4 regions of the Ruegeria sp. HKCCD6604 genome follow, and region 3 is predicted to be linked to each of the others. Evidence: riboswitches for the same ligand, from Rfam matches in the RefSeq annotation. Region 3 holds a riboswitch; each other region holds the start of a gene.
What was found. Region 3 has a riboswitch for cobalamin ahead of GS614_RS13340 (DUF1636 domain-containing protein). Riboswitches for the same ligand answer to the same signal wherever they lie in the genome.
Positions count from the first base shown of each region.

Region 1: it holds a riboswitch for cobalamin, as region 3 does, so the genes downstream of both, GS614_RS11715 (DUF4198 domain-containing protein) here and GS614_RS13340 (DUF1636 domain-containing protein) in region 3, are expected to answer to the same signal.
Region 2: it holds a riboswitch for cobalamin, as region 3 does, so the genes downstream of both, GS614_RS20805 (hypothetical protein) here and GS614_RS13340 (DUF1636 domain-containing protein) in region 3, are expected to answer to the same signal.
Region 4: it holds a riboswitch for cobalamin, as region 3 does, so the genes downstream of both, GS614_RS08630 (SRPBCC family protein) here and GS614_RS13340 (DUF1636 domain-containing protein) in region 3, are expected to answer to the same signal.

Region 1 covers NZ_WVQW01000003.1:372,280-379,555, forward strand. The annotation lists gene GS614_RS11695 (ATP-binding cassette domain-containing protein) at 1-57, opposite strand, end outside; gene GS614_RS11700 (ABC transporter permease) at 57-1,130, opposite strand; gene GS614_RS11705 (sugar ABC transporter substrate-binding protein) at 1,239-2,258, opposite strand; gene GS614_RS11710 (ROK family transcriptional regulator) at 2,511-3,635, shown strand; cobalamin riboswitch at 3,758-3,957, shown strand; gene GS614_RS11715 (DUF4198 domain-containing protein) at 4,088-4,873, shown strand; gene cbiM (cobalt transporter CbiM) at 4,880-5,491, shown strand; gene GS614_RS11725 (cobalt ABC transporter permease) at 5,488-6,063, shown strand; gene cbiQ (cobalt ECF transporter T component CbiQ) at 6,063-6,842, shown strand; gene GS614_RS11735 (energy-coupling factor ABC transporter ATP-binding protein) at 6,839-7,276, shown strand, end outside.
Region 2 covers NZ_WVQW01000014.1:48,082-55,357, forward strand. The annotation lists gene GS614_RS20800 (hypothetical protein) at 5-925, opposite strand; cobalamin riboswitch at 996-1,218, shown strand; gene GS614_RS20805 (hypothetical protein) at 1,309-1,716, shown strand; gene GS614_RS20810 (dual specificity protein phosphatase family protein) at 1,708-2,220, opposite strand; gene GS614_RS20815 (DNA polymerase III subunit gamma/tau) at 2,391-4,154, shown strand; gene GS614_RS20820 (YbaB/EbfC family nucleoid-associated protein) at 4,555-4,908, shown strand; gene recR (recombination mediator RecR) at 4,973-5,566, shown strand; gene GS614_RS20830 (lactoylglutathione lyase family protein) at 5,636-6,133, opposite strand; gene GS614_RS20835 (hypothetical protein) at 6,340-6,828, shown strand; gene GS614_RS20840 (ribonuclease T2) at 6,825-7,276, opposite strand, start outside.
Region 3 covers NZ_WVQW01000005.1:65,668-72,943, forward strand. The annotation lists gene cobN (cobaltochelatase subunit CobN) at 1-484, opposite strand, end outside; gene cobW (cobalamin biosynthesis protein CobW) at 490-1,545, opposite strand; gene GS614_RS13340 (DUF1636 domain-containing protein) at 1,547-1,918, opposite strand; cobalamin riboswitch at 2,010-2,217, opposite strand; gene GS614_RS13345 (SLC13 family permease) at 2,445-4,301, opposite strand; gene GS614_RS13350 (hypothetical protein) at 5,078-6,397, opposite strand; tRNA gene GS614_RS13355 (tRNA-Cys) at 6,654-6,727, opposite strand; gene GS614_RS13360 (protein-L-isoaspartate O-methyltransferase) at 6,953-7,276, shown strand, end outside.
Region 4 covers NZ_WVQW01000002.1:123,187-130,462, forward strand. The annotation lists gene GS614_RS08625 (hybrid-cluster NAD(P)-dependent oxidoreductase) at 1-617, opposite strand, end outside; gene GS614_RS08630 (SRPBCC family protein) at 623-1,876, opposite strand; cobalamin riboswitch at 1,958-2,162, opposite strand; gene GS614_RS08635 (hypothetical protein) at 2,217-2,426, shown strand; gene GS614_RS08645 (hypothetical protein) at 2,689-2,913, shown strand; gene GS614_RS08650 (DUF3833 family protein) at 2,943-3,485, opposite strand; gene GS614_RS08655 (DUF3833 domain-containing protein) at 3,482-4,099, opposite strand; gene GS614_RS08660 (MFS transporter) at 4,096-5,319, opposite strand; gene GS614_RS08665 (hypothetical protein) at 5,319-5,864, opposite strand; gene GS614_RS08670 (NAD(P)/FAD-dependent oxidoreductase) at 5,818-7,149, opposite strand.

The DNA of each region.
Region 1 (7,276 bases), on a different contig from region 3:
TGCAGTCACCTTGCCATAGCGCTTCACAAGGTTCCGTCCTTTGAGAATAGGTTCCATCAGCCTGCCACCTTTCTGATCCACTGGTCGACCGCGACCGCTGCGATGATAAGGATGCCGATCAACAGGAACGTCCATTGCGCGTCAGCGCCCAGCAACCGAAGCCCAAGCGTGAAGACCCCGACGATCAACGCTCCGAACAATGATCCGAGAATGGACCCGCGGCCGCCGAACAGGGATATGCCCCCGATCACAACCGCCGTTATGCTTTCTATATTGGCCAACTGGCCTGATGTCGGAGACACTGATCCGATCCGGCCGATCAAAGCCCAGCCCGCAAAGGCACAGATCAGCCCGGACAACATGTAAACGGACATAAGCGTTCGGTGCACATTGACACCTGACAACTCGGCAGCTTCCGGGTCATCTCCGACCGCGTAAACATGCCTTCCCCATGCGGTGTGACGAAGGGCGTAGGAAAGCCCGAGGATCAGCACCAGCATGAAGATCACGCCGACGGTGAATACCGCCCCGCCCACGTTGAACTTGGCCCCGAAAAGTTGCAGAATTGCGGCGTTTTCTTCGATCTCCTGCGACCGGATTGTTTCGTTCTGAGAATACAGGAAGTTCGCCGCAAGAACGATTTGCCACATGCCAAGCGTCACGATGAACGGCGGCAGTTTGATGCGGCTGACCAGATACCCGTTCACCGCACCGATTGCGGTGCCAACGAAAAGGCCGCAAACAATCGCGACCGTTGGTGGCAGCCCATATCGGAAGGTGAACTGACCCATGACAACCGACGACATCACCATGATTGCCCCGACGCTCAGATCGATACCGGCGGTCAGGATGACGAGGCTTTGCGCCGCCGCCACGATCCCGACGATCTGAACCTGTTGCAGGATCAGGGTCAGCGCGAATGGCGAGAAGAACTTGGAGCCCAGCAAAGCCCCGAAAATGACGATGGCAGCGACAAGAACGATCAGCGGCACCAGAGAGGGGTTCACATGCAGAAAATGCTGAACCGTTCCGACGAACCCGCGGTGGTGATCGTCAAATTCGGCAATCTGTTCCGGGCTGCCTTTTGCAGCGGCTTCGAAGTCGTCTGATCGTCGTGAAGTATCGGACATAAAGGTTCCCCCAAAGCGTCAGGTTGCTGACGACTTTAGCAAGTTTTCGGGCGAATGGGTGGTTTGAAATGCGGAAGGCCGCCCTCTGCGGCCCTCCGGGTGGTCAGGTTAACCCCAGCAGAGGTCCATGCCTTCTTTGACCGAGATCGACTCGACGCCTTCGGCAGGCTTGTCCGTTACAAGCGCTACGCCGGTGTCAAAGAAATCCTTGCCAGGCGTGTTTTCAGGCTTCACGCCTTCGTCCGCCCATTTCTTGACGGCTTCAACACCCAGCGATGCCATCAACAGCGGGTATTGCTGCGACGTCGCACCGATAACACCATCGGCAACGTTTTGGACACCCGGGCAGCCTCCGTCCACGGAAACGATGAGCACGTCATTTTCGCGCCCGATGGCTTTCAGCGCCTCGTAGGCGCCTGCCGCGGCAGGCTCGTTGATGGTGTGAACAACGTTGATCGTGGGATCTTTGGCCAGAAGGTTTTCCATCGCGCGACGACCACCTTCTTCGTTGCCGGCAGTGACATCACTTCCGACAAGACGGGGGTCATCTTCATCACCGATTACGTTCGGGTCCGCCAGATCGACACCAAAGCCTTGCAGGAAGCCCTGATTGCGCAGCACGTCCACTGTCGGCTGGCTGACGGCAAGGTCCAATGTCGCAATTTTCGCGTCGTTGGCTGCGTCGCCCAGCGTGGCTTTGGCCCATTGTCCAATCAGCAGCCCGGCAAGGAAATTGTCCGTGGCAAAGGTCGCGTCAGCCGAGTCAATGGGTTCCAGCGGCGTATCCAGAGCGATAACCAGAACACCTGCATCCCGCGCCTGCTTCACGGCCGGAACGATGGATGATGTGTCCGAGGCCGTCAGCAGAATGCCTTTGGCGCCGTCCAGAATGCAGGTCTCAATGGCTTGCACCTGCGTTTCATGGTCACCGTCAACTTTGCCCGCAAAGGCTTTGAGCGTCATTCCCAGCTCTTCCGCTTTTGCAGTCGCACCTTCTTTCATTTTGACAAAGAACGGGTTGGTGTCCGTCTTGGTGATCAGGCAAACAGTTTCGCCTTCCGCCATTGCACTGCCAGCCATGGCAGTAACCCCGAGCGCAGCAGCACCCGCAAGTTTTGCAAGTTTCATCGATTATCCTCCCAGTTTTTTCTATGCCGAGTAGGGCACGAGGGCGATCAGGCAAAAATCCTGACCCCATAAGAAACAATCACAAGATTCGAATTTTGAGTCAATAAATAAATCACTCTTATTTATTATTGACAGTGCGGGCGGGCTTTCTCATTCTTCAGCAGGAAAGGGGTGGTCGTGCCGGAAAATTCATCTCGGAAAAATTCGATTGGCCTGCACGGGTCAGAGGTGCGCGGAACCAACCAAAGCGGGATGCGGGCCCGGAACGAACGGCTTGTATTGTCGCTTGTCCGGCGTCACCAGGCCCTTTCGAAGTCCGAGATCGCGCGCATGACCGGATTGTCGGCACAAACCGTTTCCGTCATCATGCGGCTGTTGGAGAAGGATGGTTTGCTTTTGCGCGGCGAACCGGTCCGCGGGAAAGTCGGGCAACCTTCTGTTCCCATGCGACTTAACCCGGATGGTGCCTTTTTCTTTGGGCTCAAGGTGGGGCGTCGCAGTGCCGAGTTGGTTTTGACTGACTTTGTCGGAAATGTGCGGCAACGCGATCGGCGAACCTATGACTATCCAACGCCGAAAGCCACTTTGGAGTTTTCCACTGAGAGTCTGGGCAAAATGATATCATCCATGTCGCCTGAGGCCAAAGGCAGGATTGCGGGACTTGGGATTGCCATGCCGTTCTACCTATGGGACTGGGCCCAGACCCTTCAGGTTCCTCAGGAAGAAATGGACCCGTGGCGCGTATCAGACCTGAAGGCTGACCTGGCGCGGCGCCTCGATATTCCGGTATTCCTGCAAAATGACGCCACTGCGGCTTGTGGGGCGGAATTGGTATTCGGTCCAGCCGATGGGCCCAGGGATTTCCTGTACTTCTATATCGGGTTTTTCATTGGCGGCGGTGTGGTCCTCAATGGCGCAATCTTTTCGGGGCGTGGAAACGCGGGCGCAATCGGCCCCTTGCCTGTGCCAGATGATGCCGGTGGTGTCAGACCCCTTATCGACGTGGCCAGCCTGTATGTGCTCGAGCGTGCAATCACCACAGCAGGTGTCACGTCGCATTCCATTTGGGAAACGACCCAGCGTTGGGATGTGCCAAAAGTTCAACTGGAATACTGGTTGAAACAGACGGCGAGCGGGATTGCCTATGCAATTGTCTCATCCTGTAGCCTGATAGATTTCGAATGCGTGAAGATTGACGGCTGGATGCCGCAGGACATCAAGGCGCGTTTGGTTGAAATGGTCGAAGACAAACTGTCTGAGCTAAACCTGACCGGTCTCGAGCGCCCTGCCGTGCTGGCAGGGGCCGTAGGCCCGGAAGCACGCTCACTGGGCGCGGCAAGCCTGCCGTTGTCGGAAAGGTATCTTTCAGAAGCCTAGATGTGAATTCACTCTGTTGCCTTGGATATTTCACAAACTGGTTCACTCTCGCAAACTGCCGAGCTCATTATTTTTCGATGGTCGTAACACATTTTCGTTGACGGAAGGCTGAGTTGTCTGGCAAGCCGCTCGGCATGTCCGGTTCCGGGGCTTACTCTGGAATCAAAAGGGAATGCGGTGCGGGCTCAGGCCCAATTCCGCAACTGCACCCGCAACTGTAAGCGGCGAGCAGGGCTGAAACGCCACTGGGGGTTGCCCGGGAAGGCCAGTCCAACGCTTTGACCCGCAAGTCAGGATACCTGCCGGACATGTGCCCTCTAACGGGCACTCCTAATCGGCGACGGGATGTGCGTCGGACCAGGATGCCTGAAAGGGTAATTTGGCGTTGAATGTCCCGTGGTCAAAACGAATTTCGCGCCGGGATTGGCGCGACGGGACAAGGACGACTGTTCATGAAAACGCTGCTCAGCGCAGCCGCTGCCGCGGTGGCTCTTCCTGCCATAGCAAATGCGCATTTCCTTTTGGAATACACCACCGAGACCATGATCGAGAAACCGGGCGATGTACCGGTCAAACTGATTTTCTGGCATCCGTTCGAGAATGGCCATGTCATGGATCTGGAAAAGCCGCAGGAATTCTATGTGATCCACAACGGTGAAAAGACCGATTTGCTGGACACGCTGGAACCTATCCGGTTCACCGGCGGGGAAAACGAGGGTGCGGCGTTCAAGGGCAGTGTCCCGGTCAAACGTTCGGGCGACTATGTGCTGGTGACGGTTCCTCAGCCTTATTATGAGGAATCCGAAGACATTTATATCCAACAGCTCACCAAAGCTTTCCTGAACCGCAACGAATTGCCGACCGACTGGATGAATCCCGTGGGTCTGCCGACCGAGATTATCCCGCTGAACAAGCCGACCAACATCATCGCGGGTTCGACTTTCACGGGCCGTGTGCTGGCTGATGGTCAGCCGGTTGCGGGGGCCGAGATCGAGATCGAGTACATGGCCGCCGAACCCGACATGGAAAGTTCGGCCGTTTCTGCACCGAAAGTGTCTCCTATGCCGGGTGGTGCGGTGGTCGCAATATCTGACGACAACGGGTACTTTTCGTTCGGCGTTCCGAAAGCCGGTTACTGGGGTTTCGCCGCCCTTGGTTCCGGTCCGGCAACCGAACATGAGGGCAAAGAACTCAGCCAGGATGCGGTCATCTGGATTCGTGCCTGGGATCTGGAGTAACCCCAAATGCACATCGTCGACGGAGCCCTTTCCAACCCGGTTGTAATTGGCGGCGCCATAGCCGCCGCGGGCGGGATCGCCATGGGTCTCAGGTCTCTGGATCTTGATCGCATCCCCACTGCGGGCGTGCTGTCAGCCAGTTTCTTCGTGGCATCCTTGATCCACGTGCCCATTGGTCCGTCGTCGGTCCATCTGATCCTCAACGGCATGGCCGGGCTGCTGCTTGGTTGGGCCGCATTCCCGGCTTTGTTCGTCGGGCTTTTGCTACAGGCGGTCTTTTTCGGCTTTGGCGGATTGACGGTGTTGGGGATCAACACCGTCAATATCGCCTTTCCCGCGGTGGTGGCCGGAATGTTGTTCGGTCGTCTGATCGCGCGTGGAACGCCTTTGCAAGGTGCAATTTGGGGGGGCGTCGGCGGCGCATTTGCGATTGCGGCGACAACCGGCATGGTCGCGTTTTCCTTGGCGCTGTCGGGGGATGAATTTCTGCCTGCCGCCAAGCTTGTTTTCTTCGCCCATATTCCTGTCATGGCCATCGAGGCGATTTTGACCGGGTTCGCCGTGTTGTTGGCGCGCAAGGTCAAGCCCGAGCTGTTTTTCAGAGGAGCAGCCACATGAAGCATCTGGTTGTCATATTGGCCGTGTGCTGCGCACCTGTGCCTGCCCTGGCGCACAAGGTCATAGCCGGCGTTTTCGAGTCGGGAGACGTCATCGAGGGCGAAATTGGCTTTTCTAACGGCGACATGGCAAACGGCACCGAGGTCATTGTCACCGGCCCGGATGGGGCCGAGCTGGGTCGATCGGTCACGGATGCGGACGGTTTTTTTGTCTACACGCCGACCTCGGCCGTGGCGCACACCTTCTTTGCCAACCTTGGCGCCGGGCATGTGGCCGAAGTCACGATGTCTGCCGAAGATGTCGCGCGGATCATGGGCGTTGCCGTGGCAGAAAACGGTGGCTCATCTTCGGCTGCTGTGACGCAGGCCAGCGGTTCGGCGGCGTCTCTCGGCGCCGAAGAGCAGCAGGTTATCGCCAAGGCCGTACGTAACGAATTGCGCCCGCTCAGGCGCGAGATTGCGGCCTATCGCGAACAGAATGACCTGCAAACCATCCTTGGCGGGATCGGGTACATCGTTGGTCTGTTTGGTCTGGGCTTTTACATGGCGGCCCGCCGCAAGCTGGCCTCCTGATGGCACACGTTCTGGGGCACAAGGAAAAAACACTGTCCGAAGCCGGTGACGGACCAGAAGGTCTGATCAGTCTGCTGGATCCTCGGATGCGGATCGTCATGGCAGTTGTTTTTGCGGTCGTGACCGTGGCGCTGTCATCCCTCGGCGCGCTTTGCGCGGCGCTGACAGTGTCGCTTTCGCTTCTGATAGTTTCACGTCTGCCGCGGCGAAAGACGTTGAAGCGAATGGCCATGATGGATGGGTTCATCCTGTTCATGCTGGTCCTGTTGCCCTTTTCCATGCCCGGGGATCCGATGTTCACGCTTTGGGGATTCTCCGCAAGCTGGCAGGGTTTTTGGAAAGCGGTCGAGATTGCCTTGACCGCCAATGCCGTGATCCTGTCCCTGTTGGTTTTGGTCGGGACGATGGAGCCGGTTACACTGGGCCACGCCCTGCATCGTCTGCGGTGCCCCGAAAAGCTGGTTTACCTGCTGATGTTCACGATCCGGTATATCGAGGTCTTGCGCGAAGAATACCTGCGGCTGCGCGCCGCCATGAAGGTGCGTGGTTTTCGGCCAGCAACAAACTGGCACACATATCGCAGCTTTGGCTACCTTGTGGGTATGATGCTTGTGCGCGCGATCGAAAGATCAGAACGCATCCTGGCCGCTATGAAGTGCCGGGGGTTTTCCGGGCGTATGCCGTTGCTTCAGGAATTTGCCCTGACCCGTGCGGACATTGTGTTTGCGGCAGGTTTCAGCGGTCTCTGCCTGGGTCTGATCGTTCTGGAATTCGCATGACACTGATCGCGCTTGAAGACATCTGTTTTTCCTACCCCGGCCAGCCACCCGTTCTGGACGGGGCAAGCCTGAGCCTGAGCGCGGGGCAGCGCCTGTCCCTGACAGGCCCGAACGGAGCGGGGAAATCGACGCTCCTGCGGATTTTGCTTGGGTTGCAGCGCCCGTGTTCAGGCACCGTCACCGTTTTTGGTCAGCAACGCGTGGAAGAGGCTGATTTCCATGAGGTCCGCCGCCGGGTGGGGCTTGTATTTCAGGATGCGGACGATCAGCTGTTCTGCCCGACCGTCGCCGAAGACGTTGCTTTTGGTCCGCTCAATCTGGGCAAGACCCGTGACGAAGCACTTGCCATCGTCGACAAAGTACTGGGCGATCTGGACCTGATGCACCTGAAGAACCGCATTACCCATAAATTGTCAGGCGGAGAAAAGCGTCTG
Region 2 (7,276 bases), on a different contig from region 3:
CTGATCAAGCGATCAGTCGCGGCCAAACCGCTGCATTGCGCCGGGCAAATGCTCCGATATGACCAACTTCGGGCAACCCGAAATCGGCGGGGCTCAGCAGGTGGCGGTTGGCATCGGGGCCGTAAAGATCCGCAAGCCGCCAAACCGCGTCCGGCGGCACCATCTGGTCGTCCTCGAAGGTGAACAAATCCACGGGCGTTCCAGAATCCTTCCACTGCGCCGCAGGTAACTCATGCCCGATTTCAGGCACATAATTCAAAGGCGCGGTACACCATTTGCGCCACTGCCAATAGACCGATGCCGGCAGATCCGAGCCGAACCCGATCGCCTTTCCGGGAAGGTAGCCAAGGGCTCGGGCCAAAAGCGGCGCATGGCCATACCAGAACAACCCTGCCAAACCCCGATAGGGCCACGGGTGGTCGCTTAGGGTTACCAGCCCCGAACACACACAGATCATGCGATCAATCAGATCGATATCCGGCTGCACAGGCCCCAACATCGCGCCGATCGAATGACCGATGGTCCAATGCTGCGAATCGGGAAACCGTCTGCGCATTTCCGCCCTTGCCGCGGGCATGTCGATCAAGGCCCAATCCGTCATCGTCGCACGCGAGTCTTTCAGGCGGCCAGTCAAGGAATGCCCGTAATCGCGATAGTCATAGGTCAGGCAGGCCATACCCTGCTTGGCAGCAAGCCATCGTGCGAAATGACGGTAATAATCGCGCGGCACACCCGTTGCACTGTTCAGCACGACGACGATTTCGGGCGAGGTCAGCGGGCTGTACAACCGGGCAGACAGTGTTTTCTGCCCGGACGGAAAGCGAAACTCTTCGGTCAATACCGTTTGCTCTGTGTCCAACATGATCTCTGGCTTTGCGCTTGGTAAATCCGGTTTCCGAACCTCAACGCCCTCGACACTATGCATGAACCAACATCGTATCCAGCATGACCAAGCGTCCGGCCAAAAGATCGGCTTGACTCGATGCGTGCTCAAACGCTAGCGGTTGTGTGATGGTTTCCGGCCTCCACAAGGGGTCGGGATGAAAAGGGAACACGGTGCGGTAATGTCTGGTCATGCAGGCAACAACCAAATCCGCGACTGCCCCCGCAACTGTAAGCGGTAAGCGATGCCGAAACACCACTGGCCCCGAAGGCTGGGAAGGTCGGCGAAGCGATGACCCGCAAGTCAGGAGACCTGCCATCGGAAACGAAACCGAAACTCGGGCGGGGTGTCCGGGCAGGTCCTGACGGCATCACGCTGTCCCACCTGTCCCAAATATCCTGTCCACCAAGCGCGGAGGGCGCAGGATGATCTGGAAGACAAAAACACATGAATTCAGTGCAACAGTATGTCAGCGGACAGGCAAAACCTGCCCCGCTTTGGCGCGGCTGGCGCGCTCGATTTCCGAAGCCATGGCCCAGGCGACCTCGGCCACAAGTGACGATTTCGAGATTGAGGGCAGCAGCGAGCTGTCACATTGCACCGACGGATGTCATGCAATTTTCCGCGCGCGATCAGACAGCATTCGTGTCTTTTGCGGGACGCAGCCCGAAACCGCAATTGAGCCGCTGAACGGCTATGCCGACCTGATCTTCGGAAACACGTTCAGTGCGATGCCATCCGGCGTCGTGAAAACCCCACCCTGCGCGATGATCGAAGTTTCCACGATCCGGCCTCGGAAACCTGCTTGCGCGCCCGTGCAGATTTCAATCTGAATCCAGACTGACCTGTGCCTGGGCGCGCCGAGAGGCCCAGGCCAGTTGCGCATCCGTTTCGACGGCGCAAGGGCGCACCGCCCGCAATCGTTGCAGCGCCGTGTCCGCGCGTTCGCCGCATTCGACCATAAGCCGAAGGACAACCATACCTGACCTGCCACATCCCCCGCGGCAGTGCACCAATACGCGACCTCCGCCTGACAGCGCGTGCCGGGCCGCGGCGCTGACGGACGGCCACGCGTCATCAATCGCTTTTGTCGGCGCTCCGAAATCTTCGATCGGCAGGTGAACCCATCGGCTGGCGCGGCTTTGAACATCGCTGCCAAATTCCTGCGCCCCGTCCTGAAGCATTTCGACATCCGTCGTCATCGAAACAACAAGCCCCGGCTGCCAGGCTGCGATCATATCCAGATCGCTGGAGTAATCTCCGCCGCGTCCGGGCATTGAGGTCAGCGCCAGCGTTCCGCCACCGACTTGCAGGGCGTAGATCACCAACTGCGACATGAATCCTGTCCTCCCCAAAGAACTCTTTACAAAATGAGCCATTAAATCCGCTGATGCAGTTTAGTGCGAAAGCGACTCGTTTCTAAATCAAAAATCATCGCGCCCCGCTGTGGACGCGGGCAACGGTGGCCACTACGCTGTGCCCAAGCACCGAATCCCAACGAGAAGACATGACAGACAGCTCCAGCCCCGCCTATCAGGTTCTCGCCCGCAAATATCGCCCGGAAACCTTTGCCGATCTGGTGGGTCAGGATGCCATGGTGCGCACCCTGAAAAACGCGTTCGCGGCCGACCGGATCGCGCAGGCCTTCATCATGACCGGCATTCGCGGCACCGGCAAAACCACGACCGCAAGGATCATCGCCAAGGGCATGAACTGCATCGGACCCGACGGAACCGGTGGCCCCACGACCGAACCCTGCGGTCAGTGTGAACATTGTGTCGCCATCATGGAAGGCCGCCATGTCGACGTGATGGAGATGGACGCCGCCAGCCGTACGGGCGTCAACGACATCCGCGAGATCATTGACAGTGTTCGCTATCGCGCCGCCAGCGCGCGTTACAAGATTTATATCATCGACGAGGTTCATATGCTCTCGACCAGCGCGTTCAACGCGCTGCTCAAGACGTTGGAAGAACCGCCCGCGCATGTGAAGTTCATCTTCGCAACCACTGAAATCCGCAAAGTCCCTGCCACCGTGCTGTCCCGCTGTCAGCGTTTCGACCTGCGCCGGATCGAACCCGAAGACATGATTGGCCTGCTTCGCAAGATCGCCGAAGCGGAAAACGCCCAGATCGCCGAAGACGCGCTGGCGCTGATCACCCGAGCAGCAGAAGGATCGGCCCGGGATGCGACCTCGTTGCTGGATCAGGCGATTTCGCACGGGGCTGGCGAGACGACCGCCGATCAGGTCCGTGCAATGCTTGGACTGGCAGACCGTGGCCGGGTTCTGGACCTTATGGATATGATCCTGCGCGGTGATGCCGCCGGAGCACTTACCGAGTTGAGCGGCCAATACGCCGAAGGCGCGGACCCGCTGGCGGTGCTGCGCGATCTGGCCGAGATCACGCACTGGGTGTCCGTCGTAAAGATCACACCTGACGCGGCCCAGGACCCGACGGTTTCTCCGGACGAACGGACCCGGGGCCAACAGATGGCCGAGGCTCTGCCGATGCGGGTTCTGACCCGGATGTGGCAAATGCTGCTGAAGGCGCTCGAGGAAGTCTCGGCTGCCCCCAACGCCATGATGGCCGCTGAAATGGCCGTTATTCGCCTGACCCATGTGGCGGATTTGCCCAGCCCCGAAGAGCTGATCAAACGGTTGCAAGATGCCCCGCCACCGCCGCCGGGCGGGCCCAATGGCGGCGTTTCGATATCCCGACCGGGCACCGGTCCGGCGCCGGCTGGCGCGGCCCATCCACCTGCCTATGCGCCGTCCCCTCGCGGTGCCGGTGGCGCACCGGTTGCAGCCCTGGCGCAGGATGCCCAGACGGCTCTTGCCCGGTACCCAACCTTCGACCACGTGGTGGAACTGATCCGGACCAATCGCGACGTGAAGTTGCTGGTCGAGGTGGAAAACGGCGTGCGCCTCGTCTCCTATCAACCCGGACGAATCGAATTCACGCCTGCCGCCGAGGCACCGGCCGATCTGGCGCCACGACTGGGCTCTGCCCTGCAACGCTGGACAGGAAATCGGTGGGCTGTCTCGATCGTCTCGGACGGTGAAGCCCCCACAATTGCAGAAATACGGGACGAGGCCGAGCTGGCTCTGAAATCCGAGGCCGAAAAACACCCGTTGGTGCAGGCGGTACTGGCGCAATTCCCAAAGGCGAAAATCACCAGGATCGAAACGCCGGAGCAACGCGCCGCCAAGGTCGAGACCGAAGCGCTTCCCGAGGTTGAAGACGAGTGGGACCCGTTCGAGGAAGACTGACCTCACCGCCCGTCACCCCCTGTTTCAAACGAAACAGATCGAGGTTTCGATCGAACACATCCGCCCGCATGTCTCAGATCGTTCGTTGCAACACCGGCGAACGGAAGGCGGCCCGTGACAATTCTGATCCGGATGCCGCGTAGCCATTCGAACCACGCCCAGATTTTCTTTGCCCTGTGTGATCAGTCTCGGCAGCAGGCCATATGCGCGCCAAGGACGATCCGCGCGTGTCGGACCTGCAGGCGAATATGGCGTCGCAGACGGGCGGCACGATCCTGCTGACGCCTGCGCCGATCAACATGCCGGCCGGAACGATAGAGCCTCCGACCGGCGGGAGAACCCTTGTGCCATGTGGCTGCTGCCCGTATCTAGAGCGCAAACGGAGACACAGGAGAATACTATGCTGAAAGGACTCGGCGGGCTTGGCGGTCTGGGCGACATGGCCAAGATGATGAAATCCGCGCAGGACCTGCAAACCAAGATGACCGAAATGCAGGAAGAGCTGAACAACATGATGGTTGTCGGCGAATCCGGTGCAGGCCTGGTCAAGGCAACGGCGACAGCCAAGGGTGAACTCAAAGGTCTGGATATCGACCCGTCGATCTTCAACGGCGATGACAAGGAAGTGGTCGAAGACCTGATCCTGGCCGCCATCAAGGATGCGCAGACCAAAGCCGCTGAACGTTCACAGGAAGAAATGGCCAAGCTGACCGAAAGCATGGGCTTGCCAGCAGACATCAAGCTTCCGTTCTGATACATACTCCTGACGGATCATTGGCCGGGCACCCCTGCCCGGCCTGTTTGCAGGAGAGCCCGGGTTGAGTTCCAATAGCGATATAGACAACCTAATCGACCTGATGGCCAAACTGCCGGGCCTGGGCCCGCGCTCGGCCCGCCGCGCTGTGCTGCACCTGATCCGCAAACGCGCCCTGCTGCTGACGCCCCTGTCTGATGCCATGCAGCAAGTCGCCGTGACCGCCCGCGAATGCCTGAATTGCGGCAACGTGGGCACCACCGATATCTGTGACATCTGCAACGATGAGGCCCGCGCAACCGGCGAGCTGTGCGTGGTCGAAGACGTCGCCGACCTCTGGGCGATGGAGCGTGCCGGAGTGTTCAAAGGGCGCTATCACGTTCTGGGCGGCACGCTGTCGGCGCTGGACGGGATCGGCCCCGACGAGTTGCGCATTCCCCGCCTCAAGGACCGGATTGTGTCCGAAGGGATTTCCGAAGTCATCCTGGCGCTGAACGCCACCGTAGATGGCCAGACCACAGCCCATTACATCGCCGATCAGTTGGAGGGGCAGGTGCGCCTGACCTCACTGGCGCAAGGTGTGCCGATTGGCGGAGAACTGGATTATCTGGACGACGGGACGATCACGGCCGCGCTGCGGGCGCGGAAGGAAATCTAGCTAACCTCGGAGGATCGGGGCGATAACTGCGCCATCGCCCCAGCACGTATCAACGCGGGCTCACGGGCTTCAGGTATATGCGCCAGACGAGTAGGTCAGCTCATACGAGTGGCTGTAGATTTCGAATACGATACCAAAGGGGTCTTCAACATAGACCATTCGGTAAGGCTTTTCTCCGGGATAGTAGTGCCGTATCGGCATCCTCTGCTTTCCACCAGCCTGCACAATCTTTTCGACCAGACCTTCGACGTCAGGGTCCTGAATGCAAAAGTGAAACGTGCCATTTCTGCGGAAATCGATGTTGTTTTCAGGCGCGTAATTCCCGTCAAACTCGAAGAGTTCAATTCCAATCCTGTCCGCTGTCGCGAGATGCGCGATACGCAGTTTCCTCCAGTCCGGGCCAAAAACATCCGTGCACATAACGCCAATATCCGAGTCATCCTCGACCACGTCCGTGGGCGGCATGATGACGTAAAAACCAAAGACCTCGGAATAGAACTTCACGGCTTCGTCCACGTTTGGAACGGACAACCCGATATGTGAAAAAGTCCTTGGAAACTGAGACATAGAAGGCTCCTTAATCTGCTAAGACGTAAAACTATTGGACAGCGTTTAGTTTTCAAGTTGCTTCCCATGCCTTCATAGCAGGGTTCACCCCGCTGCATGGGTCATGACCCGGAGATAAAATACTCGCTACAAAGCAAAAGGGGCTTTGCCTTCCGTGCGCGCGTAGTAGAATGCCTCGGACTTGATCCCTTTGATTGGAATACGTTATGGCCCGCCTTCTCGCCCTCGCCTTCGCCACGTTCGCTGCAACCGCCGCCCTGTCGCAGGACCTTGTGGACAAGGGCTTTGTCGAAGGTTGGAACATCATGATGGACCCAGCGCTTGGCAACGGGTGCCTGATCCAGACGGTGTATCAGGATCTCTCGGTGGTGCGGCTGGGCTATGATGCGTTGGGCAACCGTGGGTATTTCGCCGTGTACAACAAGGCATGGGGCGACATTAAACAGGGTGAGAGTTATCCGATCCGCTTTGATCTGGACGGCAAAAGCTATGATGCGACGGCCATCGGGTTCAACGAACGCGACGTGCCGGGCGCAACCGTGTTTTTCACCGACCGGAGCTTTGTGAACGCCATCGCTCAGAACAAAACGATGACCGTCTACAATCCGGCAGGTGAAGTGGTGATGGCCATCGATCTGAAAGGCACCGCCAAGGCGCTGGACTATGCGCGGGACTGCCAGAACAAAAAGCTCTAACGAATCGGATCGAACAGCGCGTCCTTGGCGGTGCAGTCACGGATCACGTCGCGGCCACAGGGTACGGGATCAAGATCGCGGGACAGGCACAGGCGGACTTCTTCGATATAGCCCTGTTTGCAGGTGATCGTGATCATGTCGCGCTCCAACTCCGGGTTGGCCTTCAGGAATGCCTCCTCGACCACCGAAGCCGGCAGTTTGACGGATGAATCCAGCTTGCGGAACACCTCAGGGCTCTTGACCGCTTCATAAGCCCGCCGGGACAAGGCAAAGTAGTCGGATGCCGACAATCCCGAGCATGTGCCGTGTTTCTTCCATTGATGCCACGCAAGGCCGGAGCTGCCCTGAATATCCTTCATTTCCCGCGTCATGCGTCGCGAAGGTGGGCTTTCGGGGGTACGGCAGTAGGACGGCCAGCCCTGATGGAACTGTGGCCATAACCCGTGCA
Region 3 (7,276 bases):
AAGCCATCTGCGCCAGCGCCGCCTGTGCCGCGACCTCGCCGCCGGTATCGCACAGATGCGCCAGACGCCGCAGGGTCGAGACCGGCAGGGTGGAATAGTCATCCAGCCGCGTGTCCTCGCGCCCGTCAGCGGGCAGCACCGCCAGCGCGATGCCCTTGGCCTGCGCCAGCGCCAGAACCTGCTGCAACCCATAAGCCCAGTAGGGGACGCCGCCGATCAGCCGGATCAGAATGCCCTTGGCGCCCTCGAGCGTCTGTTCGACATAGGTATCGACCGACAACGGGTGTTTCAGCGCCGTCAAATTCGCCAGCCGCAGGGTCGGCATTCGCCCTTCCGGTCCGCCACCACGATGCCAGCCCGCCGCGAAAGCACCCAGATCGCTGTCCGAAAAGGACAGCACCACCAGTTCCGCCGGGCTCTGGCCCAGATCGGTTGGGGTCTCGGTTTCCTCGAGCCCGTGGCTTTCGCGGAAGACGACGTGCATGTGTCTTACTCGGCAGCCTCACGCACACCCACGAGGATTTCGCGGATTTCCGCCTCTTTGATATCGTCATGCTCGGCGATGACGACCAGACGCGAACGACGGTCTTCACCGGGTTCCCACGGGCGGTCATACTGGTGCCGTACCCGCGCGCCGACCGCCTGAACCAGCAGGCGCATGGGTTTGCCCTGAACGGCGGCATACCCTTTGACGCGCAGGACGTTCAGTTCATTGGCGAGGCGTTCGATATTGGCGACCAGTTGGGCCGGATCGGTCTGCTCGGGCAGCTCGACGATGATGCTTTCGAAATCGTCATGCTCGTGATCGTGATGGCCGTCGTGATGCGAGGGGCGGGCGTCCATGTCATCCTCGGCGGCGGCTTCCAGACCCAGCACAACGCGCACGTCCACGGCACCTTCGGCCACTTCGACGACGGGCAGGGGGCGCGGCGCCTCGGCGGCGATGATCTCGCGCGCTTTGGCCACGCCTTCGGGGCCGGCGAGGTCGGGCTTGGTCAGCAGGATGATGTCGGCGCACGAGATCTGATCCTCGAACACCTCGGACAGGGGCGTTTCGTGGTCGATCGAGTCATCGGCCATGCGCTGGGCGTCCACCGCTTCGACATTGGGCGCGAAACGGCCTGCGGCCACAGCCTCGGCATCGGCCAGAGCGATCACGCCGTCGACGGTGATCTTCGAGCGGATGTCAGGCCAGTCGAATGCCTTGAGCAGCGGTTTCGGCAGGGCCAGACCGCTGGTTTCGATCAGGATGTGATCCGGGCGCGGCTCCAACGCCATCAGGGCCTCGATGGTAGGAATGAAATCATCTGCCACGGTGCAGCAGATGCAGCCATTGGCCAGTTCCATGATGTTTTCCGCCGGGCAATCAGGAATGGCACAGGATTTCAGGATGTCGCCATCGACGCCCACATCGCCGAACTCGTTGACCACGACAGCAAGGCGCTTGCCCTGTGGGTTCTGCATCAGGTGACGCACCAAAGTGGTCTTGCCCGAGCCCAGAAAGCCGGTGATCACTGTGACGGGGAGTTTTTCGAGGTTCGACATGTCAGGCTCCAATCGGGGGAATGCGCGAGGCACAGTTCTTGCGAAAATGTTCGGGGCGTTCGCGCCATTTCACCAAACCATCTTCCGTGGCCAGATACTTGGTCGCGCCGTCGACGATGACGTCGACATGATCTGTTTCGTTCAGGTTTTCATACACGAATGTCCAGCGGCCCGGCCCGCGCAACACGATCGAACAGCCTTGATCGCAGTTTGACAGGCATTCAACGGCTTTCAGGGTGACACCGTCGGGCAGGTCTGCCTGTTCCAGGGCCTTGTGCAACAAAGCGCCCGGGCGTTGCGCATCATCTTCGACAGGCAGGCCGCGACGGCAGGTAGTACAGACCAGCAACTCGACTGGTGCGGTCTCGGTCATGTCTCTCATCCCCCCAAATCCTCTTCGCGGGGGACGGGGTTTCATGCGGGCCACGAGTGGTCATGGACCCGACACCGGAACACCCCGCCCGGTTTCAACTTCGGTTGTTGGCAGGTCTCCCGGCTTGCGGATGCCAGAGGCGGGCCTCTGTCGGATGTCCCGCCTTCCCGGCTTTCGGGCCAGTGGCATTGGGCATCCTCTCCGTTCACGGTCGCGGGGGCGGCTGCGTTTGGCGGCAAGACCGTTGACGCATTCCCTTTTCATCGGCTCTCACCGACACCAACGAAAGGGACATGCGGCACCGCTGGCCTGCTTGTCAAGCGAGTCGCGCGCAACAATGATGCAGAGGCATGGAAAGCGACCTGTGGGCGTCGATGGGCGGCATGGTGTGCCGGGACCCAGCCTGAGGTGGGCCCGGCGACGAACGGTATTTCAGCAAGGGGCGTAGACTATGGTGAACGGGTGCCTCGGCTGAACCTGTCCAGATGATGGGAAAAGACCACCGAACACCCTGGATCCTCTTGCGCTAATAGATGACGTTTATCATGAGCAGCGAGACGACCAGAAACAGCGCCGTCATTATTCCGCCGGAGCGGACGAAATCCATCACCTTGTATCCGGCCGGACCCATGATCAACGCGTTTACCTGATGGGTTGGGATGATGAAGCTGTTCGAGGTCGATATGGCGACCGTCAGGGCAAAGACGGCCGGGTTTCCACCCGCCGCCACCGCAATCGATACCGCCAGAGGCACCAGCAGAACCGTGGCCCCCACATTGGACATGACCAAAGAAAAGGCCGTCGCCAGAATGGCGATGCCGGTTTGCAGCGACCAGAGCGGCCAGCCGTCCAGAATTATCATGATCTGCTGCGCGATCCACGCGGCCGTGCCTGTGTTCTGCACGGCTTGTCCCAAAGGTATGAGGCAGGCGAGCAGGAATACGGTGTTCCATCCGACCGCGCGGTACGCCTCGTCCACGCTGAGCACACGGGTCAGCATCATGCCCACCGCGCCGGTAAGAAGACAGAGTGAAAGCCGGACGTCCGTGAACAGGATCAACGATAGCGAAATGGCGAAGAATGCCAGGGCCCAGCCGACTTTTTGCGGCCGCAGCTCGTCCTGAGGAAAGTCCGTCGTCACAACGACGAAATCCGGATCTCGTTTGATCCGCATCAGGTTGTCCCATCTGGTATGTGCCACAAGCATGTCGCCCGCCTGAAACTTTTCGAGCCCGATCTGAGTGGATTCGTGATCCTCGGTCTCGACATGGCTCAGCGTCTCTTCGCCGCGGTGAATGGCCAGCAGCGACATCCCGTAGGTCTTGCGAAACAAAAGCTCGCGGGGGCATTTGCCGATCAGCTTGCTGTCGGGCGTGATGACCACCTCGGCCACGCCTGCATTGGTTGGGGCGAACTCTTCGACGAAAATGTCCAAATCCGGAAGAACGGTCAGCCCGTATTTCTCGGCGAACTTCTCGACCTCCCAACGGCGGCCGACGATGGCCAGCCGACACGGCGCTGCAATTTCCGCTGTCAAAACCTGAACCATCGAGGTTTTGCCGCGATAGAAGGTGGAAATGATGTACAGGTGGTTTTCGTGGTTGATGTCGGCCAGAATCTCGCCGACCAAAGGGCTGTCCTCGGGCACCACGACTTCGAACACATCGGCTTTGAGGCCATAGACCCTTTGCAGGTATTCCTGTGTCCCTTGTCCGGTACCCGTATTGTCAGGCCCTTCAGCCTCGGGCAAAACCCAACGTCCCAACAGCAGAAAGTAACCAATTCCCGTCAGGATCAGAACCGCACCGATCGGCGTGACCGAGAACAGGCCGAAGGGCTCCATTTTCTGAGAGGCCGGCAGACTGTCATTTGCCGTCAGGATCAGATCGTTCAGCAGGATAAGAGGAGACGACCCCACCATCGTCATGGTGCCGCCCAAAATGGCGCAGAATCCCATCGGCATGAGCAGGCGCGACAGCGGTATGCCCGACCGTGTGGAAATTCGGCTGACAACCGGCAGAAACAGAGCAGCGGCGCCGACATTCTGCATGAACGAGGATATGACGCCAACGGTGCCGGAAATGATTGGTACAACCCTGCCTTCGGATTTGCCGCCGTATTTGAGGATGACGGCAGCCACCTTGTTCATGATCCCCGTCTTGTCCAGACCGGCCCCGACGATCATGACCGCAATGATCGAGATGACGGCATTGGATGCGAAGCCGTCGAACAGAAGGGTGACATCCGCCAGATTTCCCAGCCCGGGCGCGTAGCTGAGCAAGCCTATGAGAACCAGAACCAATATGGCGGAAAGGTCGATCCTTATGATCTCGGAAACGAACAGAAAAACGGTGAAAGCCAGCAGGGTGCAAACGACCCCCATCTCGAAGGTAAAGGCAATGTGTTCCACAATACGTCCAGAACTTTTTCTTTGTTAGAGTCCTAGTTCATCCTTCCCGAGTTGTCATGAAGTTTCGTTTTTCGGCGATGTTGAGACATAATATTGCTCAAGGGCTGTTGTTTGAGCAATGCTTTCGGGAACCCCGTTTGACGAACACGTCAGAAAGAAGGATTGGACAAATTGCATGAGGCAGCCTGCACGTTTCGAGCGGGTGCGATGCCGTTCCAACCAGGTCGAAGCAGCACAGGTAATGGCAGGTCAATTCCAGCCATGGACGACAGACAATCCGACAGCTTTGTTTGCGGCACCATTCTGCCGCTGCCTGAACCGCTTAAAGGGCCTGCTTGGCCGTCCCTGATCGCAATCTGACTACAAGAAAGGTCTGTACCCAAATGGCTGGGACCAATGGTTGAGGTCACAAATTCTGATCATTTCGAGATGAAGATGCCCAGGAAGTACGGCGGGTGTTGCCTGAACGCAAGCTGGCGGCATATGTCCAGAATGCTCGCATTCGGATGGAACAGAACAAGATCACAATACGAAAAATCCAATAGTTGGTTGGATATTGGACCTCGAGGAGGGAAAAAGTACCGCGAGTCAGTGGAGGTATTGGAGGCGAGTACCTGTTTTGAAATCGAACCGCTTTTTCAGAAAAACATATTTAAAACAAAATCTTGGATTTGGTCGAGCCGTGCTGCACAGGGGAAATGTTGCGGGATTTGTTGCGGGATAGCTCGACCTAGTTTTTCTCTCTCGTGCTAGGTTTTGGCTTTTAGACAGAGCATTATGAAATCAGAAAGCGTACCCCAAAGCATCTTTAGGTGTTCAGGTGAAACGCTAAAATTTGGCGAATGAACGTATCTGTTCAAGGTATCCATCGAAATAATAACGTCGCCCTGTTGAAGCTTCTTGAGTGCACCGAGGTACTTGTTGTCAATTAACCCATCGTCCAACATGTGCTGAGCTACCTTGGATATGCGAAGTGCTAGCTTATCGTTTTTGTGCACAGCGCTCACGTTCCTAACTTTCACATAATGTTCCACGCCAAGCTCAAGCAGCACGCGAAGAAGAACCGAAATAGCATTTGGATGCTGGTGAAGCTCAAGTTTGAATTGAAGCTCCTCCCATATCTCGCGAACTCTGTGCTGCTGTGCTGTCCAAGTTATACCGTGCTCAACAATTGGAATTAGATGCGGCCAGACCGTTGGTTTTGGCGGTTTTGGTGAGGGTGGTTGTGGATTTGGAGGAGTCGGGCCCGGCATTGGAGTGGGCTTGGGCTTCGGCGATGGGCTGCTGGCGGTCGGCAATATGCCTTCGCGCTCCAACTGATCAATGTACCTGAGTTTGGACTCAGCGTCCCAAATATCATCAAGTGTTACTTTACGGTTAGAGAGGTCTGACGCTACACGGCTTAGTGCCTGTAAAGCTTCCTTCTTATTTCGAATGAACTCAAAGCTGTTCTTTTTTACAGAGATTCCAAGGCGATTGCGGAGGCTTTCGGCGGACAGCAAACGGTTTAAGTTAGAACGTGGAATTTTCTGCGGTGGCAAGAGGTTTTCTTGCCGAAGGAACTTTTCAACTTCATCAGCGATGTTCAGCCCGCGATGTTTTCCTGTACGGACGACAAAGTTGTTCTTCATCCGGTCGTCCCAAGTGCTTTGACCGATACCGCTTTGAACGCCTGTGTGACGTCGAAAAAGTATGTCGTCCACTCGGTCGCGGTCATCCTCCACCCGGCATTCAATTGTATCGGGGAGCGTACCGTTCCACTCAGTTCTTAGTTTTTGAAAATACTGTTGAAGTTCGACTGTGGGTGCTCGCCTGGGTTCAGTAATGAGCTTGAGGCAGGTCGTCCGTCGGTTACCATCCGCAACTATGAACTTGCCGTCCTTGGGGTAGACTAAAGGCGGTTCGAAAATCTCGCCCTTGCTGGCTAGGTCTTTTGCGAGGTTTTTCATGTGCTGCTCTCGCAGAGCAAAAAGTTGGGCAATCGCAGCAGTTTCGTTTTCTAACTCCCCATGCCGATCGTTTGCTGGGTTCACAATAAGCGCGCTAAGCGGCAAATCTTGATATGCCATTCACAAAGTCTCATTCAAATCTTCAACTTAGAAATGTTTCCCATGCCTATGGCAAGCACGCAATAGGTGTAAATCGTCGCAAGTCACTAGGAGTGTTGTTCTTGACATCCGCCAAGCGACGTAAGGTGGTTTTTGCAGCAAAAATCGTGTTGCGGGAAATGTTGCGGGATTTTTGGCGAAATTAACGGTTTGGCGCAACGTAACCAATTGAAAGCAAACAGTTTCAACGTGTTACGGGATTTAGTGATTAACTAAATGGAGGCGAGTACCGGAATCGAACCGGTGTACACGGATTTGCAATCCGCTGCGTCACCACTCCGCCAACTCGCCTTTACAAGTAAAATCAAATACTTGCCGTGGTGTGCGTGGGGTTTTAGCAGCTTTCCCAAGGGGCGTCCAGAGGATTGCGCGCAATTTTGTCGACGAGATTGAAATTTGCCGAAGCCCGCAACCGCAAACGCATGGGCGTAGGGGGGTTGCGTCAACAGGGCCGTTGCTGGGCGTTTCAGGATGTGGCAAAAGCCGGGTAACTTTGGGAATGACTCGAGAGATCCTATGACAGATTTCGCTGCCCGGCGCCGCACTATGGTTGATACGCAAATCCGGCCTTCGGATGTTACAAAGTTCCCGATCATTGAGGCGATGCTGAACGTCCCGCGCGAAAACTTCGTGCCTGACGCACAGCGTGAGGCCGCCTATGCCGACAGTGTGATCGATCTGGGCAACGGGCGCTGTATGCTCGAGCCGAGAACGCTTGCTAAAATGCTGGATGCGCTCAACATTTCGAACGACGAGATGATTCTCGATATCGCGCCGGCAACGGGGTATTCCACTGCGGTTGCCGCGCGTATGGCCCAGTTGGTTGTTGGTGTGGAAAGC
Region 4 (7,276 bases), on a different contig from region 3:
TGGTTGAACTGACCCTGATATCCCGTCCATGGGCGGTAGCGGTCCGGCTCTTCCACCACGAATTTCAGGTCCAAACCATCCGTGCGGCTGGCCATCTGTTCCAAGCGCTGGCGGAAGATGATCTCGGATGGCCTTTTGGCGCAGTTGATGAAGACAACGTCCAGATCGCGGCCTTCGTCCCACATGCAGGTGGTCATCGACATCATCGGGGTGATGCCCGAGCCAGCCGAGATAAACAGGAACTTGCGCGCATCGCTCAACGCGTTGGTGAACAGGCCCGCGGGCCCAATGGCCTTGATCCGCATGCCGGGTTGAAGATTGTCCAGCATCCAGCGCGTGCCGATACTGTCGGGTTGCGCTTTGGCGGTGATGGTGATCGACCGCGGCCGCGACGGCGACGATGAGATCGTGTAGGTGCGATGCACAACGCCTCCGGGCTGGCCGGGCGCCGGAATCTCGAGCGTCAGGAACTGACCGGGGTGATAGGCGAACTGCGCCCCCGAGGGGGCCCGGAACGAAAAGCTGGCAGTGTTCGGCATCTCGGGCACGACCGAGACACATTCCAGCATCTCTCCATCTTGCCAGACGGCTGATGAAAGCGTGTTCAGGTCTTTCATCAGACTTACTCCGCCGCAATGGAGTCAGGGGCCAGGCGGGCCGACACTGTGTTGCAATACCAATCCACGAATTGCAGCACGCCGGATTCCTGAATGGCTGAATATGGGCCGGGCACATAGGCCGGGCTGTTGATGCCCTGCTGGTTGTCCTCGACCACCTGTCGATCTTCGTCATTCGTGGCGACCCAGACTTCGGTCAGGCGTTTCACGTCATAGTCAACGCCTTCAACCGCATCCTTGTTGACCAGCCATTTGGTCGTGACCTCGGTCTCTGTCGGGCCGATCGGCGTGACGCGGAAAACAATCGAGTGATCGGCAAGAAAGTGGTTCCACGTGGTCGGATAGTGGAACTTCAAAAGCGATCCCGCATCCGCAAAGGGCGACCGGCCCAACCAACGGCGCACGGCGGATTTCCCGTCCATCGTATAGCTCTCGGCCCCTTCTTTCAGTGGCATCCGCGCCAGTCTATATTGGCCGTCCTCGTGCAGATGGAACTGCGATGGCATACCCGCAGCCTGGCACCTGTCGAAATGGGCTTGCATGTAGGCTGGGGTTTCACCGCCTTCGATCCCCGTCACGCCCGGATCATCAGGGAAGGTCCGGCACAGCGCAGGGTGGTTGCCGCCGCAGTGATAGCACTCGCGATTGTTTTCCCAGACCAGCTTCCAGTTGCCGTTCTCGATGATCGTGCTTTCGAAGGCGATCTTGGCATTCGCAAGATCATGCGGCTCAAGATACGGGCGCGCGATATTGGCGAACGTGTCAAAATCCGGGGCGACATCCGCCAGACAGATATACACCAGCCCGGCAAGCTCGCGGCAATGAACCGTCTTCAAACCATGCTGTCTGGGATCAAACTCCGGCCCCATGTCGCGGGCCCACAGCAATGAGCCGTCAAGCTCGTAGGTCCATTGATGATACGGGCAAACCAGCTTCGGCGCGTTGCCTTTTGCCGCCTTGCATATGATCGAGCCGCGATGGCGGCAGGTGTTGTGAAACGCCCGGATCTGGTTGTCGGCGCCACGCACGATGATCATGCGATAGGCACCCACGTTGTATGTTACATAGTCGCCGGCTTTCACCAGTTCACAGGCCGGAATGGCAAAGAGCCACTCACGATAGTGGATGGCTTCCAGGTCGGTCTGAAAGATCTCGGGGTCGGTATAAAAGGCCCGTTCCAGAGCATAGCCCGGGATTCGACGCGCCAACAGGTTTTGGACATTGTTCACTTCTGGCTCTCCTGCCGCGCCCCGCGGCATTGCTTGGGCAGATGACAGGGAGGAACCGTCCGGAGGCGCGCGAGGACCACGTCCGAAACCCGTGCCCCCACCGCCACCCGCGGTTTGACATATCTGCAAGGCTGGTTTCCGGACTTGAAAGGGGCTTGCACCCGGTTGCGACACCTTCCCGGGATCCTCGTCCCAGTGGTTGATTGTCGAACCTGACCTTCCTTACCGTTGCGGGGGCAGTGCCGGAATTCCACCGGCTTCCCAATTCTCCGCTGTCTGAGAATCAAACAGCGGCACCTCACGATGGCAGCCTACTTTTTACCCGCTTGGGCGCTGAAATGCTTGCGACATTTCCGGTTTCAAAACAGACATGGAAATTTTCCGGCAGCGTGGACGGCGCCGGGATCACGGTCCTTGGCACAGGGGCGTGGCAGGCCCGCCAGCACGGCGTTCTGCAGGGGCCAATGGCCTTGCGATGGATGCGGCCACGTCTGACATCGGCGCCGTCAAATTGTCCCCCAACCGCGACGGCGAAGGCCCGGCTGCTCTGATCAGAAACGAAACGCTGCGCGTCGCCTGAGCATGGCTGGAAAAGAGAGTGTCGGGCCAAATGAAGGAGGTTTGCAGCAAGCCCTTTTGGGTGAAGTTGTTCCGTTCGGGATAGTGCTGGCTTGCCATGGGGCAGGTGAAGAAGGTGAATATCCGTCATGCGAGAGTTGCCAGTCCATCCTGTCAACGGCCGGTAGAAAACCTCATTTTGTCCATAAAAAATTGTCTTTTTCGGGAAAAACCATTACGTTTTCCGAAAATGGTGGAAAACACCGGAGGCAGTAAGAGAGCAGATGCCAAAACCGAAAACAGGTGTTTTGCGGACAACAGTTCCTTCACGCCTCATGGGAAAACGGGATGGTCTGTTTTTCCTCTGGGGGCAGATAGAACGCGCGCGCTTGAAGGTCGAGTGCAGCGAACGCGCCGAGGGCGCGGCCTCGGACGGGCCAAGGGCAAACACGGCCGGTGAGGTCAAGGGATCGACGACAGCATTGGTGGACGAATTTATTTTCTACTGACTTTTGTGATGAAACCGGGCCTGGTGGCCCTATTTCTTCTCGAAGAACAGAATGACTTCACCCAGACGGACGCCATAGCGCGAGACATACGCGCGGTTCAGCAGACGGTCGTCATCCAGCAGCCACATCCAGTCGTCGAATTTGACACGCATGGTCCCGTCCTTGATCGGCAGGTCGATCTTGTATTTCCAGTTGAACGTATCCCCGCGTTCAATCCCGCTGGCGGTGCCCAGCACGCCAGGAGCCGTGCCGGTCCACGTATCCTCTCCGGTTTTGGTCAATGTCCAGATGCGTTGTTCCGTCGCGCCATCGTCGTAGACGAAGTCTTCGACCAGGGTCAGGGTTTCGCCGTCCCATGTCCCGTCGATATCAACCGTGAATCTGCGGGGGATATTTCCCAAAACATCCTGAAACTGACCGTAGGCCACTGTTGTGCCCTCAAAAAACTCTTCCAGGTTCAACTGCCGGTCCGACAGAAACGTTTTTGGTACCTTCGGTTTGCTGGAGCAGGCGGCAAGAAGCGCAAGGCTTACGATGGCGACGCAGGCGATGAAAGAGCGAAAGGTGATCATTGCAACGGCTTCCTTTCCGAAGTCGCGTCATACCCGTTTGACCCACTTGAATGAATCGGTTTCGAACTGGGGCTTGGACGCATTGTGGCGATCAGTTCCGCGACCTTGACGCCAAACTTGCGCATCTCGGACCGATTCATGATGACGCCGGTTTCTGTCAGATACATCCAATCGGTGACATCCAACGTATGTCCACCGGCGTCATCTGGCAGAATGATGCGATAGGTCAGTTTTACCGTGGACCCCGAGATGATGCCCCGACCTTCGCCCACGATATCATCCGCCATTGCCGTGAACGTGTTGCCGGTTCCCAGCGTCAGGTACCATTTGCGCGTCATCTGTTTTCCGTTGGAATAGGTGAAGTATTCGGTCAGAGTGCCCGAGTTGCCTTGCCATTCGCCGAACATGCGCGCGACAAAACTGTTCGACATTTTGCCATTGGGGCCATAGATCAGGCCCTCGGACAAGATCTCTCCGTTCAGGTGTTTTTTCAGCGAAAAATTTGGCCCGGTGCCGCTGTAATCGGACGGCGATTGCGCGCGAAAGCTCAGCAGCCTTGCGCGGATGAAGACAGCGGTCAGAAGGACCAGAAGGATGATGGTGAAAGCGTTCATTTGCTTGTGACCTCGGTGGGCAGGGTCAACACCATCCCGAACGCTCCGACTTTCAGGATACAGGGCAGCACCGCATAGGCAAGATTGAGTGTATCCAGCGCCTGTGCGGAATTGGTTTGACCGGGGGTGAAACCGCTGCGTTCCAGCAGCGGCAGAGTGAAAAAGGCAGCCAGGGCGAGGCCCAGTTTGCCAGCGAAGGACCAGACGCCAAACGCGGCTGATGCGTTCAGCCCGGCCCGGGTAAGGACGATCGAGAACATGGCCGGCAACACGACCATATCTGCGCCCAGCGCCGCGCCCGAGGCGAGACAGATCATTGCAAAACCCGCAAGATTTCCTGCACTCAGTGTGGCAGCGCCGATAAAGCCGGCAATCGAGAGCGGCATGGCGATGATCAGAGTCTGTTTCGGGCCAATTCTGTTGCTGAGCTTTGCCCAGAGCGGGACGCTCGCGCCTGCGCTCAGGAAAAACAGGATCAACAAAGGACCCGCCTTGCCCGGCAGTTGCAGCCGGTCTTCCACAAAAAACAGAAACAGGGTGGAGGTTATGGCAACCGGGAGGCTGTTGACCAAAGCCAGCGCAAGAAGGCGCAAGCCACCGGCCTGACCCAGACCTGCAAAGGACAGGCCTGATCCGGTGATCGGTCTGCGTCGCCAGATCGGGATCGTCAGTATCAAGGTCAGAACGGACAGCAGCCCCAGAAACGCTCCGAATGCGGGGTAGCCTTGGGAGTGTGCCCCGAAAGCGACCAACAGGGCCGGAGCGCTGGCTGCGATGACCACCCCGGTCAACTGCCCGCCTTCACGATAGGCGGCCAGTGTCATCAGCTCTTGCGGATCGGTTCGCTTCGCCAGAGTTGCGCTGCGACCATACAGAAGAATGGTTCCCAGGCTGTACGCCGAGAACAGCAAGATCAGGATCGCGACCAGTTCCGGCACGCTGGCACCCTGCGGCAGATTGAAAAGCAGGGGAAACCCGATTGCCAGCCCCAAAGCCGCCATCGCCGCAAATGCAAGCTGGCCGCCGGGCCATCGGTCGATTGCCCAACCGATCAGCGGATCCTGCACCAGATCCACCAAACGGATCACCAGCAGCACCGTACCAATGACCCCAAGGCCAATACCCAGGTTCACGGCTGCAAAGCGCGGCAAGTGGATATAAAGCGGGATACCCGCCGCAGCGAGCATCAACGCATAGAGACTGACCCGGGGATAGAGCATCACCGCCCCTGTAGCCTGCGCGTGAAGGACGCGGACCGCGTGTTGTCTCCCAGGAACACGGACATGAAACTGCGCTTGATGCCCGGATACGCCATGGTGCAGGTCTTTTGCCCGTTCAGCCAGAAACTGACCTTGTCGGGACCATCAGAAACCGCCAGATAGCTGTCCCCTTTTGCCACGGCATTGAAACACCGGTTCAGTTGGTCGCGAACGGGTGCTGACCGGCCGATGCGGTCCATCTCGTCCAGGGTCGAGTTGACCAGCGCTTTCTTCTTGATGTTCTTGCGATAGGTCAGTTGCAGGGCGATATCTTCGCTCCAACTGAACGGCGCACCTTTGGGCGTATAGAGTTTGGCGTCATAGATCGGCAAACCCAGATACCGGAACGTCGCGGTTCCGCGCAGTTGGGCATCGTTCAGTTCTTCCGTGACCGGCGACGCAACCAGCCCATTGGGGATCAGCAAGGAAAGTGCAAGAAACGCTGTGCGCCATATCGCCTTATTCAGCGGCAACAGATAGGGCCGGGTCTTTCCCAGGAATGCCATTGTCAGCTCCGATGGTTTGCGGGGCGCCATTTATTCGAGCAACGACATGCATCGCGCTGGCTATCCCGTCTTCGTGAAATCCGTGCCGGTTGTAAGCACCGGCAAACCAAGTTCGGTTCTGTCCCTGCATCTCGCGGATTTGCCCTTGCGCCTTCAGGGCGGCCTTGTCGAAGACCGGATGGGCAAATTCAACCTGGTCATAGATCTTTTCCGCGGGAATTTCTGATGGAGCGTTCAGCGTTACAAACAGCGGGTCACTGTCCGGAATGTTCTGAAGCCGGTTCATCCAGTAGGTTACCCCCACATCTCCGGCTTGCGAACGATAGGTCCAGCTTGACCAGCAGGCGCGCCGCTTTGGCATCTGACCTGGGTCACAATGCAATGTGGCCGTATTGGGCTGGTAGCGGATTGCGCCCAATGCAGCGGCTTCCGCGGGGGTCGCGCCATCACCCAAAATGGAAAGCGACTGGTCCGAATGGGTGGCCAGGATGATTTCATCGAACTGATCCACGGCGCCCTGGCTGTGGATGGTGACGCCCATCTCGTCACGGGATACATTCTGAACAGGGCTGGCCAGACGTATTTCTGCCGTCCGCGCACGAAGGGCCGCGTCGATCCGGCGGACATACTCTATGCTGCCGCCTTTGACCGTGTACCATTGATGCTGGTTTGCGCGACCACTTGCCAGCAAAGCGTGATTGCGGAAAAACTGCACCAAAGAGCGTGCGGGGAACTGGTCCACGAACTCGACCGGCGTAGACCAGATGGCACCGCACATCGGCATCAGATAATTGTGCCGGAACCAGTGACCCAGCCGCAGCTGGTCCACCAATTCGCCAATCGTGGTGTCATCGTCCTTGGCGGCTTCGGGGGCTTCTTTGCCAAACCGCAGAATATCAGCGATCATTTTATAGTAAGCCGGACGCGCCAGATTGCGCTTTTGAGCGGTCAGTGTGCGCAGATTGTTCAACCCGTATTCAATGCGGCCATTGTCGATTGTCGCGCCAAAACTCATCTCGCTTTCGATCACGGGCACGCCCAGCTCATCAAACAGCCGGGTCAGGTAGGGATATGTCGCATAGTTGAAGACGATGAAGCCCGTATCGACCGGTTGATCCCCGTTCTTTCCGGCCATCACCGTGCGGGCATGGCCACCAAGCCGAGGTTCGGCCTCATAGACTGTCACGTCGTTGTTTTCTGAAAGATAGTAAGCGGCGGAAAGTCCCGAAATGCCTGCACCTACAATCGCGATTTTCTTCCGTACACCCCGGGGTTCGTCGAACATTCCAGCCTCTTTATGTGACAGTTTACAAAAAGATACGCAGGGTAGGCACAAGTGGATCAATCCGATTAGAAGTTTTTAACAGATGCACTACTTTGTGGCTTCTGGTTTGAGCTTCCGTGACCTGCGC